2 regions of the Phenylobacterium sp. GW821-FHT12F10 genome follow, and region 1 is predicted to be linked to the other one. Evidence: predicted binding sites of a transcription regulator. Region 1 holds the regulator's gene; the other holds the start of a gene.

Region 1 (4,197 bases):
GCTGCCGCGCCCCGATCGGGACCGACCCGCACATGCACCAGGTGATCATGGCCTATGCGTCGGACATGAACATGCTCTCGACCGCCATGCGGCCGCACCGGGTGGAGTGGCAGACGCCGGGCCTGCAGTCGGCCAGCCTCGACCACGCCATGTGGTTCCACAAGCCGTCCAACTTCAACGAGTGGCACCTCTATCACCAGGACAGCCCCTCGGCGTCGGGCGGCCGCGGCTTCGTGCGCGGCTCGATCTTCGACCGCAAGGGCGACCTGGTGGCCTCGGTCACCCAGGAAGGCCTGATCCGCATGCGCAAGCCCGAGGCGAAGGCTTAAAAGACCCCGCTCACCCCGGCGAAGGCCGGGGCCCAGGTTCATCTACCGCATTCAGGACAGCATCCCAGGTCGTGACCTACGACCTGGGTCCCGGCCTCCGCCGGGATGAGCGGTCAGATCAGGCCTTCGTATCCACCGCCCCGCCGGCGTCGTCGTCGCCGTGGGCGGCGTCCTGAGCGGCGTACGGATTGGTCGCGCCGGTCGGCTCGCCGCCGGGGGACGGACCCGTGGAGCCCTTTGCGGCCACCACCACCATGGCCGGGCGGATCAGCCGGCCCAGCAGCTCATAGCCCGGCTGCAGCACCTGGATCACGCCGCCGCCGGCCACCTCGGTGGAGGGCTGCTCCATCATCGCCTGGTGCTGGTGGGGGTCGAACTTGGTCCCCTTGTCAGGCTCGATCTTCTTGAGGCCATTGCTCTCGAAGGCGCTCTGCAGGGACTTGGCGGTCATCTCCACGCCCACCACGAAGTTCTTCACCACCGTGTCGGCGCTGTCGGCGGGCGCCGCGGTGAGCGCCCGGGCCAGGTTGTCGGCCGCGCCCAGCAGGTCCTTGCCGAACTTCTGGATGGCGTAGGCGCGCGCGTCATTGGCCTCGCGCTCGGCGCGGCGGCGGGTGTTCTCGGCCTCGGCGGCGTAGCGCAGCACCTGTTCCTTCAGGCCCTGGACCTCGGCCTTCAGGGCCTCGATCTGGTCCACCGCCGCATCGGCGAATTCGTTGAGCTCTTCAGCCGGCGTTTGATCGTCGGACATGTTCAATCCTTCACGCGTTCTCGAACCTGGGACAGCACGCGGGCGGTATAGTCCACCAGCGGGATGACCCGGGCATAGTTGAGCCGGGCCGGACCGATCACGCCGATCGCGCCCAGCACCTTCTGTCGGCCCGTCATATAGGGCGCGGCGATCACGGCGGAACCCGAAAGCGAAAACAGTCGCGTTTCGGCCCCGATGAAGATGCGCACGCCCTGGGCCGCGTTGACCCCGTCTAGCAGACCGATGAGCTGTTCCTTTTGCTCCAGATCATCGAACAGCATTCTAACGCGCTCGAGGTCCTCCAGGGTTTCCGGGTCGGCCAGGAGATTGCCGCGGCCCCGCACGATCAGGGCCCGCTCGGCCACCTCGCCCCCGCCCCAGGCGGCCAGGCCGTCCTCCACCAGGCGGGCGGCGGTCTCGTTGAGCTGGCGGCGCGCGGCCTCCAGCTCGGTGCGCATCTCGCGGCCGGCCTCCACCAGGGTCTTGCCCCGCAGGCGGGTGTTGAGGAAGTTGGACGCCTCCTGCAGGGCGCTGGGGGTGACGCCGGCGGCCAGCGACATCAGCCGGTTCTCCACCGCGCCGTCGTCGAAGACCATGACGGCCAGGGCCTGGTCGGCCGAGAGCGAGACGAACTCCACGTGCTTGACCCCGGCGTCGCGCACCGGGGTGACGACGACCCCGGCCCCGCCGGCCAGGCCCGACAGAATGGCGCTGGCCTCGTTGAGGGCGTCGTCGAAGGTCTGGCCGCGGCCGGTAAGCCGGGCCTCGATGGTCCGCCGCTCCTCCTCGCCGACATCGCCGACCTCCATCAGGCCGTCGACGAACAGCCGCAGGCCGGCATGGGTCGGCAGCCGCCCGGCGCTGACATGGGGCGCCCCCAGCAGGCCAAGCTGGGTCAGGTCCTGCATGGTGTTGCGGATCGAGGCTGGCGACAGGTGGACGCCGCCCTTGGACAGGGTGCGCGAGCCGACCGGGTCGCCGGTCTCCAGATAGCTTTCCACGACGCGGCGGAAGATGTCGCGGGCGCGCTCGTCCAGTTCGGCGAGCGACGGCCCGCCGGTCAACAGCGAGCTGGTCAAGGTTGGTGGCGTGGGCAGGTCAGAACCATGGACGGAACCTCTATGATCTAGGATAAGCCCGACCCACTGCGGCGCAAGACGTCGCGCTCTTATCCGAGCCCTTCCCATGCGCCCTTCCGACCGTACCCCCGAGCTTCTCCGCGCCGTGACCATCGAAACCGGGGTCAACCGCTACGCCGAGGGCTCCTGCCTGATCACCTTCGGCCACACCAAGGTGCTGATCACCGCCAGCGTGGAGGACCGGGTGCCGGGCTTCATGCGCGGCCGCGGCCAGGGCTGGGTCACCGCCGAGTACGGCATGCTGCCGCGCGCCACCCACACCCGCGGCCGCCGCGAGGCCGCCGAGGGCAAGCAGTCGGGCCGCACCCAGGAGATCCAGCGTCTGATCGGCCGCTCCATGCGCGCGGTGATCAACCCGACCCTGCTGGGCGAGCGCCAGATCTCGCTCGACTGCGACGTGCTGCAGGCCGACGGCGGCACCCGGACGGCGGCCATCACCGGCGCCTGGATCGCCCTGCGCCGGGCGGTGAACTACCTGATGGAGGAAGGGCTAGTGACCGCCGACCCGATCACCGACCAGGTCGCGGCCATCTCCTGCGGGATCTACAACGGGACCCCGGTCCTGGACCTGGAATACGAAGAGGACTCCAACGCCGAGGCCGACGCCAACTTCGTGCTCACCGGGTCCGGCGACATCGTCGAGATCCAGGCCACCGGCGAGAAGCGGGGCTTCAGCCAGGGCGAGTTCGAGGCCCTGTTCGCCCTGGCCCGCAAGGGCATCGGCGAGCTCTGCGAACTGCAGCTCGAGGCCGCGGCCCGCAAGTAGGACGCCGGAACGCAAAACAGGCGGCCCTGGGGGGGCCGCCTGTTTCGAACGCGACCGCCGCCCGAAGGCGGCGGGTTACTAACTTAGAGACCGTTCAGCAGCTGCCGGAAGGCCGAGGCGGGCAGGCGGGCCAGCTCTTCGGCGAAGGGCGCCATCAGGCGGTCGATCAGGTTCTCAAGGGCGCGAGCCATGGGGAGCTCCTTTGTGCAACGCAGCAATTGTTGCAGTGCATATAGGAGCCCAGCCCTTACCTGGCAATATCTAAGCGGTGCTCAGTCGTGTTTTTTGCACTTGCGCGCGCAAAAACATGCCGCACTGCGACATCACGCCACCGTTACCCGCCCTCGTCGTCGTCCGGCAGGTCGTCGGCGGGACCGGGTTCGTAGTGCAGCAGGTCCCCGGGCTGGCAATCCAGCTCGCGGCACAGGGCCGCCAGGGTGGAGAAGCGCACGGCGCGGGCCTTGCCGGTCTTCAGGATCGACAGGTTGGCGATGGTGACGCCGACCCGGTCGGCGAGTTCGGTGAGCGACATGCGGCGTTCCAGCAGCACGCGGTCGAGCAGGACACGAATGGGCATGATTAGATCGTCAGCTCCGCTTCGCGGCGCAGGCGCGCGCCTTCGCGGAACACCTCGGCCAGGACAAACACCACCAGGACCGAGAACCAGGCCGTCAGGCTGAGGCCCTGGCTGTCCTTGGTCTGGGCCAGGTCGAGCCACTGGCCGGCGAAGCGGACGCAGTAGCGCACCAGCTCCAGGCTGCCGAGCGCCAGGCCGATCACCCGCAGGCGCAGCACATTGTCGGGATGGAAGGGGTCGCCGGCGGTCAGGGTGGCGAAGATCTGACGCAGGCGGGCGACGATCACCTGCAGGCCGGCCATGTAGAGGGCCGCCGCCAGCAGGCCGCCGGCCAGGACCGGGCCGCGGCTGATCACCTTGGCGCCCTCGACGCTGAGGGACAGGCGGCCGATCAGGTCGGGATTGAAGCTCAGCAGCAGGGCCGCCAGCATCAGCAGGCCCACCACGCCGATCCCGATCCACAGGGCGACATAGACCACATCGAGGATGATCTTCAGGAAGCTCGAAACCGAGCCGGGCCCCAGGGCGCGCATCAACCTTATCTCCCCGCTCGGATGGCTCCGCCGCCAACGCGGCGGCTGGCGGCGGGACGCGTCAAACTTCAGCATGGGAGCTTAGCGGACCAGGGCCTCGGT
Region 2 (4,197 bases), on a different contig from region 1:
GACGTCGGGGTCTATGACCTGAAGGGCGAGCTGAGCCCCCTGCTGCAGAGGCTCAGGCGCGCCGAATAGCGGCCACGAAAAAGGGCGGAGCCTCGCGGCCCCGCCCTCGATCTTAAGCGCTTGAGGGGCTCGGACTTAGAAGTCCATGCCGCCCATGCCGCCCATGCCGCCACCCATGTCGCCGCCGCCTTGGCCGCCCTTCTTCGGGGCCTCGACGATGGCGGCTTCGGTGGTGATCAGCAGGCCGGCGACCGAGGCCGCGTCCTGCAGGGCGGTGCGGACCACCTTGGCCGGGTCGATGACGCCGGCCGCGACCATGTCCACATATTCTTCGGTCTGGGCGTTGAAGCCGAAGGTCGGGGAGGTGTTCTCCATGACCTTGCCGACCACGATCGAGCCTTCGACGCCGGCGTTTTCGGCGATCTGACGGATCGGGGCCTGCAGGGCGCGGCGCACGATGGCGACGCCGGCTTCCTGGTCGTCGTTGTCACCCTTGAAGCCGTCCAGAGCCTTGGAGGCCTTCAGCAGGGCGACGCCGCCGCCGGGGACGATGCCTTCTTCCACGGCCGCGCGGGTCGCGTTGAGGGCGTCGTCGACGCGGTCCTTCTTTTCCTTCACTTCGACTTCCGTCGAGCCGCCGACGCGGATGACCGCGACGCCGCCGGCCAGCTTGGCCAGACGTTCCTGCAGCTTTTCCTTGTCGTAGTCGCTCGTGGTGTCTTCGATCTGGCGCTTGATCTGGCCGATGCGGCCTTCGATCGCGTCCTTGGCGCCGATGCCGTCGACGATGGTGGTGTCGTCCTTGGTGATCGAGACCTTCTTGGCCTTGCCGAGCATTTCGAGGCCGACGTTCTCGAGCTTGATGCCCAGGTCTTCGCTGATCAGCTCACCGCCGGTCAGGATGGCGATGTCTTCCAGCATGGCCTTGCGGCGATCGCCGAAGCCCGGCGCCTTGACGGCGGCGACGCGGAGACCGCCGCGCAGCTTGTTCACCACCAGGGTGGCCAGGGCTTCGCCCTCGACGTCCTCGGCGATGATCAGCAGGGGACGGCCCGACTGGACCACGGCTTCCAGGACCGGAAGCAGGGGCTGCAGCGAGGTCAGCTTCTTCTCGTAGAGCAGGATCAGAGGCTCTTCGAGTTCGACCTCCATCTTGTCGGCGTTGGTGATGAAGTAGGGCGACAGGTAGCCGCGGTCGAACTGCATGCCTTCGACGACGTCGAGTTCGGTCTCGGCGGTCTTGGCTTCTTCAACCGTGATGACGCCTTCGTTGCCGACCTTGGCCATCGCCTTGGCGATCATCTCGCCGACTTCGGTGTCGCCGTTGGCGGAGATGGTGCCGACCTGGGCGATCTCGGCGTTGGTGGTCACCTTCTTGGAGGAGGCCTTGATCTCGGCCAGGACCTTGGTGACGGCCTTGTCGACGCCGCGCTTCAGGTCCATCGGGTTCATGCCGGCGGCGACCGACTTCAGGCCCTCGACGACGATGGCCTGGGCCAGCACGGTGGCGGTGGTGGTGCCGTCGCCGGCCTTGTCGTTGGTCTTGGAGGCGACTTCGCGGATCAGCTGGGCGCCGAGGTTCTCGAAGCGGTCAGCCAGTTCGATTTCCTTGGCGACCGAGACGCCGTCCTTGGTGGAGCGCGGGGCGCCGAAGGACTTCTCGATGACCACGTTGCGGCCCTTGGGACCCAGGGTCACCTTCACGGCGTTGGCCAGGATGTTGACGCCGCGCAGCATGCGGTCGCGCGCGTCGGAAGCGAAATAGACGTCTTTAGCGGCCATGTTCGTTCAGCTCTTTCAGTGTGTTGTGGGAGGGAGGAGAGCGGAGGAGGTGGTTATTCGACCACGCCCAGAACGTCGCTTTCCTTCATGATCAGGAGGTCCTGACCGTCGATCTTCACTTCGGTGCCCGACCACTTGCCGAACAGGATCTTGTCGCCCGGCTTCACGTCCAGGGGCTGGATCTTGCCGTTGTCGTCACGGGCGCCGGGGCCGACGGCGACGACTTCGCCTTCCTGCGGCTTTTCCTTGGCGGTGTCGGGGATGATGATCCCGCCCTTGGTCTTCTCTTCTTCTTCGACGCGCTTGATCAGCACGCGGTCTCCCAGGGGACGAAACGCCATGTCTTTTTCTCTCCGTTCGGGACGGTTGAATGGATTGCGTCGCAACGAGGGGCCGAGCGTTAGCAGCCGCAGCCCCTGAGTGCTAACGACGGGCGGGACGTAGGGTCGCGGGGCCCCGGAGTCAAGCTTGGCCGGGCCGGAAACAGCCCTTGCGGCGAATCCGCTTGGCCCGCGCGGCGGCGTCCCGCTAAGGGTCTTGGCGAGGGAAGAAACCTAAAGTCCCAGGAGATCATCCATGCGCCTCGCGCTCGCCGCCCTGTCGGCCCTGTCCATCGCGGCCGTGGCCCTGCCCGCCGCAGCCGAAACCTGGAAGCCCTACAGCGCCGTGAGCGAAAAGGGTCTCCAGTGGTCCTATGACACCGACTATTCCTACCGCGACACCGCCAGCGGCATGGTCGTGATCCAGCAAGCCATCGGCAAGGTGGGCGCCAGCCCCCGCGTCGGGCCCTCGGCCCCGGGCGCCGCCGACGGGGTCGGCAGCGTGGTGGCCATCGACTGCAAGGCCAAGGCCCTGATGATCATCGGCTCCTATTCGCCGTCCAAGCCCCTGGCGATCGCCGACACCTGGCGCACCGGCAAACCCGCCAAGGCCGCGAGCGCCGACGACAAGGCCCTGGTGACCGCCGCCTGCGCCGGCGCCGACCAGCTGCCCGCCAAATAGTCCCTTCGGCGGCCCCGCGCGCGGCGCGGGGCTTGCCAAGGCCCCTCCAGGGCCTAGCGTTCTCCGGCGCAACGGGAGACGCAGTCATGCTGGATCATGTGAGCCTGAGGGTGGTCGACCACGCCCGGTCCCAGGCCTTCTACGACGCGGCCCTCAAGCCGCTGGGCCTGACCCGGGTGTTCACCATGGACGTGGGCTCGGGCTATGGCGACAGCCGGCCCTTCTTCTGGATCGGCCTGGGGGAGACCTCGGGCTATTGCCACGTGGCCTTCAGCGCCCCCGACACCGCCACGGTGGACGCCTTCTACGCCGCGGCCATCGCCGCGGGGGCCCGCGACAACGGCCCGCCGGGCCTGCGCCCCCACTACCATCCCAGCTATTACGGCGCCTTCGTCCTCGATCCCGACGGCCACAACATCGAGGCCGTCTGCCACGGGGCCAACCCGGCCATGCCCAGCTGAGCCTCCCGCCACGGTCCGGGAAAGCACGAGCGTATTAAAACGCTTGTTTGATTTGCGGCCCGCGATGGGCCAAAGCTATCGGTCTAGGCTTCAGCGCGGCGAACAGGCCGCGCGACATCCATGGGTCTCGCGCAACGGGGCCGCCAACCAGAACACCGTGGGAGTGACAAAGATGAGCGAGACCAAGGACAAGGCCCAATCCAGCTTCAAGCTGAACCCGATGGACGACCTCAACGACCTGCGGATGTCGGCCAAGGCCCTGCCGCTGCTGGAGCACGTGAAGCGCTTCATCGCCGAGACCGTCCAGCCGATGAGCGTGGAGTTCCACCGCCTCGGCGAGGGCAAGGCCGACATCTGGAGCTACGCGCCCGGCCAGCTGGAATGCCTGGAAAAGGCCAAGGACAAGGCCAAGGCCGAGGGCCTGTGGAACTTCTTCCTGCCCAACGCCGAGACCGGCGAGGGCCTGTCCAACCTCGACTACGCCTATATCGCCGTCGAGCTGGGCAAGAACCCCATGGCGTCCGAGACCATGAACTGCGCCGCGCCGGACACCGGCAACATGGAGGTCCTGGAACGCGTCGGCACCCCTGAGCAGAAGAAGAAGTGGCTGGAGCCCCTGCTGCGCGGCGAGATCCGCTCGGCCTTCGCCATGACCGAGGTGAACGCCGCCTCGTCGGACGCCAAGAACGTCAACACCCGCGCCACCCTGGTGGGCGACGAGTACGTCATCAACGGCGAGAAGCACTACATCTCCGGCGCCGGCGACCCGCGCTGCAAGATCATGATCACCATGGTCCAGACCAGCCCCGACGGCCCGCCCAACCTGCGCCAGTCGCAGATCCTGGTCCCCACCGACGCGCCCGGCGTGAAGATCGTCGGCCCCATGAACGTGTTCGGCGATCCCGACGCGCCGCACGGCCATATGCACATCATCTTCGACAACGTCCGCGTG

The links. Region 1 encodes HrcA, which represses chaperone genes, less so after heat shock. Its sites were predicted from a motif close to GTTAGCANTCNNNNNNNNNGANTGCTAAC; they were not measured.
Region 2: groES (co-chaperone GroES) is a predicted target of HrcA. The motif match lies at 2,182-2,210, and genes of this name have one in related genera.

What each region holds. Positions count from the first base shown of each region.
Region 1 is NZ_JBXAPY010000004.1:61,756-65,952, reverse strand. It holds gene tesB (acyl-CoA thioesterase II) at 1-329, shown strand, start outside; gene grpE (nucleotide exchange factor GrpE) at 448-1,080, opposite strand; gene hrcA (heat-inducible transcriptional repressor HrcA) at 1,083-2,159, opposite strand; gene rph (ribonuclease PH) at 2,266-2,985, shown strand; gene AC1RN5_RS19550 (helix-turn-helix domain-containing protein) at 3,320-3,562, opposite strand; gene AC1RN5_RS19545 (DUF2975 domain-containing protein) at 3,565-4,095, opposite strand.
Region 2 is NZ_JBXAPY010000003.1:423,210-427,406, forward strand. It holds gene AC1RN5_RS18170 (hypothetical protein) at 1-69, shown strand, start outside; gene groL (chaperonin GroEL) at 136-1,782, opposite strand; gene groES (co-chaperone GroES) at 1,836-2,123, opposite strand; gene AC1RN5_RS18185 (hypothetical protein) at 2,359-2,784, shown strand; gene AC1RN5_RS18190 (VOC family protein) at 2,871-3,245, shown strand; gene AC1RN5_RS18195 (acyl-CoA dehydrogenase family protein) at 3,418-4,197, shown strand, end outside.